2 linked regions of the Bradyrhizobium sp. AZCC 1610 genome follow. The protein of the gene in region 1 binds, or shares a complex with, the protein of each later gene. Links are inferred from orthologs where the notes say so. Each region holds a gene or a part of one and is shown in the gene's direction. Other genes may lie near its edges.

The links.
Region 2: the proteins of uvrA (region 1) and mfd are in contact, whole or in part, in a crystal structure (PDB 4DFC), measured with the Escherichia coli proteins. The link is inferred for Bradyrhizobium sp. AZCC 1610 from one-to-one orthologs.

Annotation. Positions count from the first base shown.
Region 1 is NZ_JAZHRR010000001.1:3,426,952-3,432,310, forward strand. What follows is about bases 730-4,308. They hold uvrA (excinuclease ABC subunit UvrA), read left to right. Parts: upstream 730-1,126; coding sequence 1,127-4,108; downstream 4,109-4,308. Other genes in these bases: V1279_RS16995 (outer membrane protein), read left to right, coding at 730-839; V1279_RS17005 (HNH endonuclease), read left to right, coding at 4,122-4,308. In the rest of the region: more of V1279_RS16995, read left to right, coding at 66-729; more of V1279_RS17005, read left to right, coding at 4,309-4,772; V1279_RS17010 (PRC-barrel domain-containing protein), read right to left, coding at 5,004-5,336. UniProt on the Escherichia coli protein: The UvrABC repair system catalyzes the recognition and processing of DNA lesions. UvrA is an ATPase and a DNA-binding protein. A damage recognition complex composed of 2 UvrA and 2 UvrB subunits scans DNA for abnormalities.
Region 2 is NZ_JAZHRR010000001.1:3,318,018-3,323,916, reverse strand. The notes cover bases 1,210-5,328. They hold mfd (transcription-repair coupling factor), read left to right. Parts: upstream 1,210-1,609; coding sequence 1,610-5,128; downstream 5,129-5,328. Other genes in these bases: V1279_RS16385 (GGDEF domain-containing protein), read right to left, coding at 5,311-5,328; V1279_RS16395 (FAD assembly factor SdhE), read left to right, coding at 1,323-1,613. In the rest of the region: ATP-dependent DNA helicase RecG, read right to left, coding at 1-1,119; more of V1279_RS16385, read right to left, coding at 5,329-5,899. UniProt on the Escherichia coli protein: Couples transcription and DNA repair by recognizing RNA polymerase (RNAP) stalled at DNA lesions. Mediates ATP-dependent release of RNAP and its truncated transcript from the DNA, and recruitment of nucleotide excision repair machinery to the damaged site.

The DNA of each region.
Region 1 (5,359 bases):
TATGCGCCGGCAACCTGAAATTGACTACTACGGTAGTTGCGTTGGAAATGCCGAAAGGAAGAAACGTGAAGAAAGTTTTGTTGACGACCACCGCTCTGATCGCGCTTGGGATGGCGCCCGCGATCGCCGCGGACCTTGCCGCTCGGCCCTACACCAAGGCGCCTGCCGCCGCGATTGCGATGTACGACTGGAGCGGCTTCTACATCGGCGCGAACGGAGGCTGGGGTTCGAGCCGCAATTGCTGGGACATCACTAGTTTCGTTTTGGTGGGCCCCGTTGTTCCCGCCGCGCCTGAGGGCTGTCACGATGCAACGGGCGGAACCGTCGGCGGCCAGATCGGCTATCGCTGGCAGGCCTCTCAGTGGGTCTTCGGCCTCGAAGCACAGGGTAACTGGGCTGATTTCGAGGGATCAAATACCAGCGCTCAACTTCTCGTCACCCGAAACGAATCCAGGATTGATGCTTTCGGTCTTTTCACCGGGCAAGTCGGGTACGCTTGGAACAACGCGCTGCTTTACGTCAAGGGCGGCGCGGCCGTCACCAGCAACAAGTATGCCGGTCTCGATATTGCCACCGGCGTGGCCTTCGATTCGGCTAACGATACCCGTTGGGGCGCCACAGTCGGCGTCGGATTGGAATACGGATTTGCACCGAACTGGTCGGTTGGCGTCGAGTACAATCACTTGTTCATGGGAGACCGCGACATAGTGATGGTCGGCACCGGTGCGCTCTTCCCGGCCGGAGCCTCCGTCCGGACTGATCGTATTAGCCAGGACGTCGATATGGTCACCGCCCGTATCAACTACCGCTTCGGCGGTCCGGTCGTCGCGAGGTATTGAGCTTCGCTTTCAGCAAACCGAATACCGAAAGGCCGGCCTCGCGCCGGCCTTTTTGTTTTGCCTTGTTGTTTGCTTGTGGAACGTTACCGTTCACGTGCGTGGAACTGCTGACGGCTGCTGCCAAAAAGATGGCTGCACAAACAATCCGTTGATGGATTGTACGCGGCACTGGAAATCATTCATCGTTCTGCCTATGTTCCGACTTTCGATCATCGGCGCCTGATCCCCGGTCCTCGCGGGCACTGCGCGCCCAACGTGGCGCGCCTCACGCGCCTGGAAATGCCGATATGGATGAAGTGCTCAGGGCGAAGCGCCAAACACCCGCCGGCTCAGGATTGCGCGCGATAACCATCCGCGGCGCGCGCGAGCACAATCTCAAGAACGTCGATCTCGAGATTCCCAGAGACAAGCTCGTCGTATTCACCGGCCTCTCCGGCTCCGGCAAATCCTCGCTCGCCTTCGACACCATCTATGCCGAGGGACAGCGCCGCTATGTCGAGTCGCTCTCGGCTTACGCGCGCCAGTTCCTGGAGATGATGCAGAAGCCGGATGTGGACCAGATCGACGGCCTGTCGCCCGCGATCTCGATCGAGCAGAAGACCACCTCGAAGAACCCGCGCTCCACCGTCGGCACCGTCACCGAAATCTACGACTATATGCGCCTGCTGTGGGCGCGCGTCGGCGTGCCCTATTCGCCCGCCACGGGGCTGCCGATCGAAAGCCAGATCGTCTCGCAGATGGTCGACCGCGTGCTGGCGCTGCCCGAAGGCACAAGGCTCTATCTGCTCGCGCCGGTCGTGCGCGGCCGCAAGGGCGAGTACAGGAAGGAGCTCGCCGAATGGCTCAAGAAGGGCTTTCAGCGCGTCAAGATCGACGGCACTTTCCATGAGCTGGCCGAGGCGCCGACGCTCGACAAGAAATTCCCGCACGACATCGACGTGGTGGTCGACCGCATCGTGGTCCGCCCCGACATCGGCCAGCGCCTTGCCGAAAGTTTTGAGACCGCGCTGAAGCTCGCCGAAGGCCTCGCCGTGATCGAATATGCCGACGCGCCGGCGGCTGTGGAAGAGAAGAAGTCCGACAAGAAGACCGCAAAGATCCACGACAAGAGCGGGCCGGAACGGATTCTGTTTTCGGAAAAGTTCGCCTGCCCGGTTTCCGGCTTCACCATTCCCGAGATCGAGCCGCGGCTGTTCTCGTTCAACAACCCTTACGGCGCGTGTCCTGCCTGCGGCGGCCTCGGCGTCGAGCAGCATATCGACGAGGACCTCGTCATCCCCGACAAGGAATTGACGCTCCGCAAGGGCGCGATAGCGCCGTGGGCCAAATCGTCCTCGCCCTATTACATCCAGACGCTGACCGCGCTCGGCAAGTTCTACAAGTTCACGCTCGACACCAAGTGGAAGGACCTGCCGAAGAAGACGCAGGCAGCATTGCTGCACGGCTCCGGCGACGACGAAATCAAGTTCTCCTATGAGGACGGCGTCCGCTCCTACGACACCAAGAAACCGTTCGAGGGCGTCATCACCAATCTCGAGCGCCGCTACCGCGAGACCGAGAGCGAATGGGCGCGCGAGGAGCTGGCAAAGTATTTCTCCGACATCCCCTGCGCGGGCTGCAACGGCCATCGCCTCAAGCCCGAGGCGCTGTGCGTCAAGATCGGCGGCAAGCACATCGGCGAAATCTCGGAATTGTCGGTGCTCCGCGCCGGCGAATGGTTCGAGACCGTGCCGAAGGCGCTGAACGCGCAGCAGAACGAGATCGCCGCGCGCGTGCTGAAGGAGATCCGCGAGCGGCTGTCGTTCCTGCTCGACGTCGGCCTGAACTATCTCACGCTGTCGCGCGCCTCGGGCACACTGTCCGGCGGCGAAAGCCAGCGCATCCGCCTCGCCTCCCAGATCGGCTCGGGTCTCACAGGCGTGCTCTACGTGCTGGACGAGCCCTCGATCGGCCTGCACCAGCGCGACAACGCGCGGCTGCTGGAAACGTTGAAGCGGCTGCGCGACCTCGGCAATACCGTGATTGTGGTCGAGCATGACGAGGACGCGATCAGGCTCGCCGATTACGTGCTCGACATCGGCCCCGGCGCCGGCATGCATGGCGGCCATATCGTGGCGCAGGGCACGCCCGCGGAGATCATGAAGAATCCGAACTCGCTGACGGGCAAATACCTCACCGGCGAGATGTCGGTGGCGATCCCCGAGCGCAAGCCGCCGAACCACAGGCGCACCATCAAGGTCGTCAACGCCCGCGGCAATAACCTCAAGAACGTCTCAGCGGAAATCCCGCTCGGGCTGTTCACCTGCGTCACCGGCGTCTCCGGCGGCGGCAAGTCGACGCTCTTGATCGATACGCTCTACAAGGCCATCGCCCGCAAACTGAACAACGCCAGCGAAGGCGCCGCCCCGCACGACCGCATCGAGGGGCTGGAGCATATCGACAAGATCATCGACATCGACCAGTCGCCGATCGGCCGTACGCCGCGCTCGAACCCCGCGACCTATACCGGCGCCTTCACGCCGATCCGCGAATGGTTCGCCGGCCTGCCCGAAGCCAAGGCGCGCGGCTACGAGCCGGGACGGTTTTCCTTCAACGTCAAGGGCGGCCGCTGCGAGGCCTGCCAGGGCGACGGCGTCATCAAGATCGAGATGCACTTTTTGCCCGACGTCTACGTCACCTGCGACACCTGCAAGGGCAAGCGCTACAACCGCGAGACGCTAGAGGTCCTGTTCAAGGGCAAGAGCATCGCCGACGTGCTCGACATGACGGTCGAGGAAGCCGCCGAATTCTTCAAGGCGGTGCCGCGCGTCCGCGAAACTTTCAAGACGCTGCACCGCGTCGGCCTCGATTACATCCATGTCGGCCAGCAGGCCACCACCCTCTCCGGCGGCGAAGCCCAGCGCGTCAAGCTGGCTAAGGAGTTGTCAAAACGCGCCACCGGCCGCACGCTCTACATCCTTGATGAACCGACCACCGGCCTGCACTTCCACGACGTCGCCAAGCTTCTGGAAGTGCTGCACGAGCTGGTGTCGCAAGGCAACACGGTGGTCGTGATCGAGCACAACCTCGAAGTCATCAAGACCGCCGACTGGGTGATCGACTTAGGCCCCGAAGGCGGCGACGGCGGCGGCGAAATCGTCGCCTGGGGCCCGCCGGAGGATATCGTCAAGGCGCCGCGGAGCTATACGGGGAAGTTTTTGGCGCCGGTGCTGAAGAAGGCGGAGGGGAAGCCAAGGAAGAGCAGCAGCGCGAGCGAGGCGGCGGAGTAATAGGAGCCTTGAGGTGGACGCGCGCGACCATCATAAGATGAGCTTAGATGATCGCTTGAGTGCGCTTTCCGAGACGCGCCCGAACTGTCTCTATTTTGCATTAACGCTGACGGCAGACAAAGCGGGCCAAGTGATTTTCTCAACTCAAACTGTATGGGTGGGTTGGTCGGACGAAGAAAGACGCGAAGAGCTACGACGTGCGCGCCTTGTGTATCCCCAGTTTGTTGAGCTTTGGAGACACGTGAACCAACCTTACGCCGTCATTCATACAACAGATGAATTGTGTCTCTTTCTCCTTGGCGGGGGAAATGCTCTTATCGAGGAGTCCCTAGCCAGGCGGATTTTTCCGCGAATTTTAGGAGATGCCGAACGTTGCGTTCGCGACGGAGAAACCGGCTTCGTTTCTCCAGATCTACTGCCCGAAGCTGCCTTTCGACGTGCTCCGACCCCGAAAGTAAGAATGCAAGTTTTAACGCGCGATCAGCGTCGCTGTCGCGTTTGCGGGCGCCGTCCCGATGATTGCGTGGACATCGTGCTTCACGTTCACCATATTCGGCCATGGGAGAAGGGCGGCATAACTGACCCAGGAAATTTGATCACTCTCTGTCATAGTGTCATGCAGGCCTCGAGCCCCACGACGATCCTAGTCTGTTTCAATATTTGAAGCCGGGCGATGCTGCCGACAGGCAGCTAGCGGAATTCCGAATGGGTGTCGCCAATTATCGTCGCGTCGGCTTCCTATCGGGCTTAAGAGACAAACCCCAACCAAAGCAAGTATCGAGGCTGCCTCGCCCCAAAGGGCGAAGAGCGTAGCAAGCGCAGGGCGGATTAGCGGAGCGTAATCTGCCACTGCTCTCGTCCCGCGCGCGGCGGTTCACGTCTTCGGCTGATCTCCCTACACCGTCCAATAATGCGGATGCGGATAGGATCGTGAGCGGTCGCCCCAGTCGAAGTCGTCTTCATCGAACTCGGACGGGCCGGCGCGCAGGTCCTCTAGCGTCAGTTCGACCACAAAGGCCCGACGCTCCGGATCAAACCTGAGCGCGTCCCATCGCACAGGATAATGGTGGTGGCTGGCGAGCAGACCGCCGGTTTTTATCACGGCATAGGCGACAGTGCCGCTGACCTTGTCCAGCATCAGTCGCTCGATCGTACCGAGCTTTGTGCCGTCTTGCCCGTAGACGTTCGCGCGCTCGACGCGATCACTGGGCACCAGGGTATGAGCCATGGCGTCCTCCCTGTTTTCTCGTT
Region 2 (5,899 bases), 110 kb from region 1 along the record:
GCCCGCTTCCAGCTGGCCTAAGATTTCGCGGCGCTCCTTGCCCTTCTCGCGGCCGGTCAGGATCGCCACGCGGAGGCCGGCGCGTTCCGCCAGCGGCGCGATGGTCTTGATATGCTGGCGGGCGAGGATTTCGGTGGGCGCCATCAGCGCGGCCTGCTTGCCGGCCTCGACGACCGCAGCGGCGGCAAGCAGCGCCACGACGGTCTTGCCGGACCCGACGTCGCCCTGCAGCAGCCGCAGCATCCTAACCGGCTGGCGCAGATCCTCGGCGATGGCGGCGACCGCCTCGCGCTGCGAGCCGGTGAGTGCATAAGGCAACGCGTCGATGATCTTGCGGCGCAGGTGGCCGTCGCCGGCGTTGCGGTCGCCCGCCGGACGCCGCAACTGCGCGCGCACCAGCGCCAGCGCCAGTTGGCCGGCTAGGAGTTCGTCGAAGGCGAGCCGCGACCAGAACGGACCATCGGGCAGGATGTCGGTGAGTTCGAGCGGCACATGCACGCGGTTCAGCGCTTCCCGGATCGGCGGAAAGCTGCAGCGGCGAATGACTTCCGGGCTGATCCACTCGGGCAAATCAGGCAGCTTTTGCAGCGCCTGTGCGATCGCGCGGCGCAGCGAGCCCAAAGCAAGGCCTTCAGTGAGGGGATAGACCGGGTCGATCCCGGAGAGTTTTGCAAACCCCGCTTCGTCGACGACGCGGTCGGGATGCACGATCTGCGGAATGCCGTCATACATCTGCAGCGTGCCGGAAACGTAGCGCTTCTCGCCGACTGGCAGCAGCTTCTCGACATAACCGGGCTTGGCGCGGAAGAATGTCAGCACCACGTCGCCGGTATCGTCCGAGGCATAGACGAGGTAGGGCGCGCGGGAATTGCGCGGCGGCGGCGGCCGGTGGCGATCCACGGTGACCTCCAGCGTCACCACGGTTCCCTGCACAGCCTCGCGAATCTTCGGCCGCGCCCGGCGGTCGATCACGCTCGCCGGCAGGTGCAGCAGCAGGTCGACCAGCCGCGGCGTCTCATCGCGCCCCAGCAGATAGCGCAACAGCTTGTCCTGCTTCGGCCCGACGCCGGGAAGGCTCGTGACCAGCGCAAACAGCGGATTGAGCAGGGTGGGGCGCATTGGTCTCTCGTCGCACACAAGCGTCATGCGCGGGCTTGACCCGCGCATCCATCTTCAAAAGAGGATGGATTGCCGGGTCAAGCCCGGCAATGACGAGACAGCTGATAATCGCGAACAACAAGGGCTGACATTGCCGATCCCGACCGCTATATCAACCCCGCCCGGCACGTCCGGGCTTTTGGCGTTCGAAATGGAATGGGACAATGACGGGTACGACACGATCAAGCGGTGGCCTCGACGACCGCCGCAAGCGGCTTTTGTTCCGCTGCTGGCATCGCGGTACCCGCGAGATGGATCTCATCCTCGGCCGCTTTGCGGATGCCGAGATATCGGGCATGCGCGATGACGAACTGGCCGAACTCGAGCGCCTGATCGAGGTGCCCGATCCCGATCTCTATGCCGCGCTGCTCGGCGACACGCCGCTCGATCCTGAACATGCGACCGCGCTGTTCGACCGCATCAAGGCGTTTCGCGCCGTGGATCACGACGCATGAAGTCGCCTGTCAAATCGCCTGCCGCGCTGCTCGCTCCCGGCCGTGCGCTGACCTTTGCCAACGTTGCCGAGGGCGCGGAGGGGCTGGTTGTATCCGATCTTGCCCGTGCGGTGGCGGCACGACCCAAACCGCCGGCGGTGAGCCTTGCCGTCGTCTGCCGCGACGGTCCGCGCATGCAGCAGCTCGCGCGGGCGCTGGAATTCTTCGCCCCCGATTTGCCCGTGATGCAATTTCCGGCCTGGGACTGCCAGCCCTATGACCGGGTGTCGCCGCATGGCGGCATCCTGGCGCAGCGCCTGACCACGCTGGCGCGGCTGTCGCGCCTGCAGGGCAGTGACAAGCCGCTGATCGTGCTGACGACCGTCAACGCCATCGTGCAGCGCGTGCCGGCCCGCGAGGTCATGGCGGCGCAGGCGCTGTCGGTTGCGCCCGGCCATGTCGTGCCGATGGACTCGATCGTGGCCTGGCTGGAGCACAATGGCTACAACCGCTCCTCGACCGTACGCGAGCCCGGCGAGTATGCCGTGCGCGGCGGCATCCTCGATCTGTTTCCGGCCGGACTCGACCAACCGGTGCGGTTCGACTTCTTCGGCGACAGCCTGGAATCAATCCGTACTTTCGACGCGGAAACGCAGCGAACGCTGCTCGACATGCGCGCGCTCGATCTGGTTCCGGTCTCGGAATTCCAGCTCGTCACCGAAACCATCCGCCGCTTTCGCATGGGCTATGTCGCGACCTTCGGCGCGCCGCAGCGCGACGATCTGCTCTATGAAGCCGTCAGCGAGGGCCGCCGCCATCCCGGCATGGAGCATTGGCTGCCCCTGTTTCAGGAGCGGATGGATACGCTGTTCGACTATCTCGACGGCGCGCCGGTCGCGATCGAGCCGCAAGGCGAGGACGCCGCCCGCGAGCGCTTCAAGCAGATCCTGGATTATTACGAGGCGAGGCGCGAGGCGCTGGACCATCCAGGCGGCGGCGCGATCTACAAGCCCTTGCCGCCGGACCGGCTCTACCTGACGGAAACCGAGTGGACGACACGACTCAGCGAGGCCGCACTGGCTCGGCTGACGCCATTTGCTGTGCCTGAGGGCAGCGCCGACGTGTTCGACGCCGGCGCGCGGCAGGGCCGCAATTTCACGCCCGAGCGCGCCGACGGTTCGGTCAATGTGTTCGAAGCCGTGGTGGCGCACGTGCTGGCGTTGCAGGCGCAACGCAAGAAGGTGGTGATCACGCTGTGGAGCGAAGGCTCCCGCGACCGCATGGGCAGCATGCTGCGCGACCACAAGCTCGCCAATCTCACCAGCGTCAACGCCTGGCGCACGGTGCAGGCGACGCCGCGTAACGAGGCCATGCTGGCGGTGGTCGGCATGGAGAGCGGTTTCGAGACCGACGAATTCGCCGTCATCAGCGAGCAGGACATCCTCGGCGACCGCCTGGTGCGGCCGCGCAAGGCAAGCCGCAAGCTCGATAACTTTATCTCCGAAGTCACGAGCCTCGCAACCGGTGATCTCGTCGTCCATGTCGAGCACGGCATCGGACGCTTTGTCGGATTGCAGACCATCGAGGTCGGCGGCGCGCCGCATGACTGTCTCGAGCTGCATTATGCCGCCGAAACAAAGCTGTTCCTCCCCGTCGAGAACATCGAGCTGCTGTCGCGTTACGGCTCCGACCATTCCAATGTCGAACTCGACCGGCTGGGCGGCGGTGGTTGGCAGGCGCGCAAGGCAAAACTCAAGAACCGCATCCGCGAGATTGCCGGCGAACTGATCAAGATCGCGGCCGAGCGGCACCTGCATGAGGCCCCGAAAATGCCGGTGCAGCCGCATGTCTATGACGAGTTCTGTGCGCGCTTCCCCTACGAGGAAACCGAGGACCAGTTAGGGGCCATCACGTCCACGCTGAAGGACCTCGAAAGCGGCCGGCCGATGGACCGGCTGATCTGCGGCGACGTCGGCTTCGGCAAGACCGAGGTGGCGCTGCGCGCGGCATTTGCCGTCGCGCTCGAAGGCAAGCAGGTTGCCGTCGTGGTGCCGACCACGCTGCTCGCGCGGCAGCACAGCAAGAACTTTGCCGAACGCTTCCGCGGCTTTCCGGTCAATGTCGCGCAGGCCTCGCGCCTGGTTGCGTCGAAGGAACTGACGCAGGTCAAGAAGGGGATCGCCGAGGGCAACGTCGACATCGTGATCGGCACCCACGCGCTGCTCGGCAAATCCATCAAATTCAGGGACCTTGGGCTTCTGATCGTCGATGAGGAGCAGCACTTCGGCGTCAGTCACAAGGAGAAATTGAAGCAGTTGCGCGCCCAGGTCCACGTGCTGACGCTGAGCGCGACGCCGATTCCGCGGACGCTGCAGTTGGCGCTGACCGGCGTGCGCGACCTCTCGATCATCGCCTCGCCCCCGGTCGACCGGTTGGCGGTGCGCACTTTCGTGGCGCCGCACGATCCCCTGATGATCCGCGAGGCGCTGCTGCGCGAACGTTATCGCGGCGGGCAGGCGTTCTATGTGGTGCCAAGGATCGAGGATCTCGCCGGCGTCAAGGATTTTCTCGACAAGAACGTGCCGGAGATGAAGGTCGCGGTTGCGCACGGCCAGATGGCGCCGACCGTCATCGAAGACATCATGTCGGCATTCTACGACGGCAAGTACGACATCCTGCTCTCGACCACGATCATCGAGTCCGGCCTCGATATCCCCACGGCCAATACGCTGATCGTGCATCGCGCCGACATGTTCGGGCTGGCGCAGCTCTATCAGCTCCGCGGCCGTGTGGGGCGCTCGAAACTGCGAGCGTATGCGCTGTTCACGCTGCCGGCGCAGCAAAAGATCACAGCGCAGGCCGAGCGGCGGCTGAAGGTGCTGCAGTCGCTGGAAACGCTGGGGGCGGGTTTTCAGTTGGCCTCGCACGACCTCGACATCCGCGGCGCCGGCAATTTGTTGGGCGAGGAGCAGTCCGGCCACATCAAGGAAGTCGGCTTCGAGCTCTATCAATCGATGCTGGAGGAAGCGATCCTCAACCTCAAGGCCGGCGTGGCGGAGCCTGCTGCCGACCGCTGGTCGCCGCAGATCACCATCGGCATGCCGGTGCTGATCCCCGAGAACTACGTCAACGACCTCGCGGTGCGGCTGTCGCTGTACCGGCGGCTGGCCGGTCTCGAAACCGACGAGGAGATCGACAATTTCGCCGCCGAGATGCGCGACCGCTTCGGCGTGCTGCCGGACGAAGTCCGCTATCTCTTCAAGGTCGCGGCCATCAAGGCCTATTGCCGCAGAGCCAATGTCGAGAAGGTCGATGCCGGACCGAAGGGCGCGGTCATTACTTTCCGGGAGAACAAGTTCGCGCAGCCGGACCGGCTGGTGTTCTTCATCCGTCAGCACGGCCAGGCTGCCAAGGTGCGCCCGGACATGAAGGTGGTGTTCCTGCAGACATGGAAGACGCCGGAAGAGCGGTTGATGGGCACGACCGAGATCCTGCGGCAACTCGCCAATCTTGCGGAGAGCAAGAAGGCGGCTTAATTGGTTCGTGTCCCGGACGCGGTGCAGCGCGTAGCGCTGCTCCGCAGAGCCGGGATCCATTCACGCGCACGCGCAGGACGGATGGACCCCGGATCAGTTGCGCACCGCCGGAATCGCGCGAAGCGCGATCCCGAGCGCGCTGCGCAGCATCCGGGGAACGTCGTGGTGCCGGCAAGGGGCGGTTACGACGCTGCGCGATGCGCCTTTTCCTGCAGTCGCATCCGCAACGACTTCACGGAATCGTTCGGCAGCAGCGTTGCCACGGTAACAACGGGCTCCGCTCGCGCGTCGCGCTGGCCGTGGCTGGTATGGCGCATCACGCTCAACAGCCGCCGCGCGATGGTGTGCGCCGTCTTCAGGTCGGTTTCGGCAAAGACCACGACAACCGAGCCGTCTTCCTGGGCGGCGCCGAAATCCATCTGCCGCATCAGGCGGCTGATGATCCGCGCGCCGTCGAATTGCGCGCGGGGATGTTCGGGATCGAACGCAAAGCGTGCGACCGACAATCCGCCGCCGCGTTGCTGCGTCTGGTAGATGGCGCTGGCGAAGTCGCGCTCGAAGGCGTCCCGGGTGAGCAGGCCGGTCCGCGCGTCGATCAGGCCATCGGCGTCGATGGCCCTCAGCGTTCGGCTCAGATGCGCCTCGAAGGCATGCTGGCGGATCAGCGGCAGCGCCGTCGCGACCGCCTGGGCGGCGTCGTCGGAAACAACCTCGAGGTTCGGCAGATCGTAGGCCGGCGCCAGATCACCTGCCGTCACGACGACGGGAAGG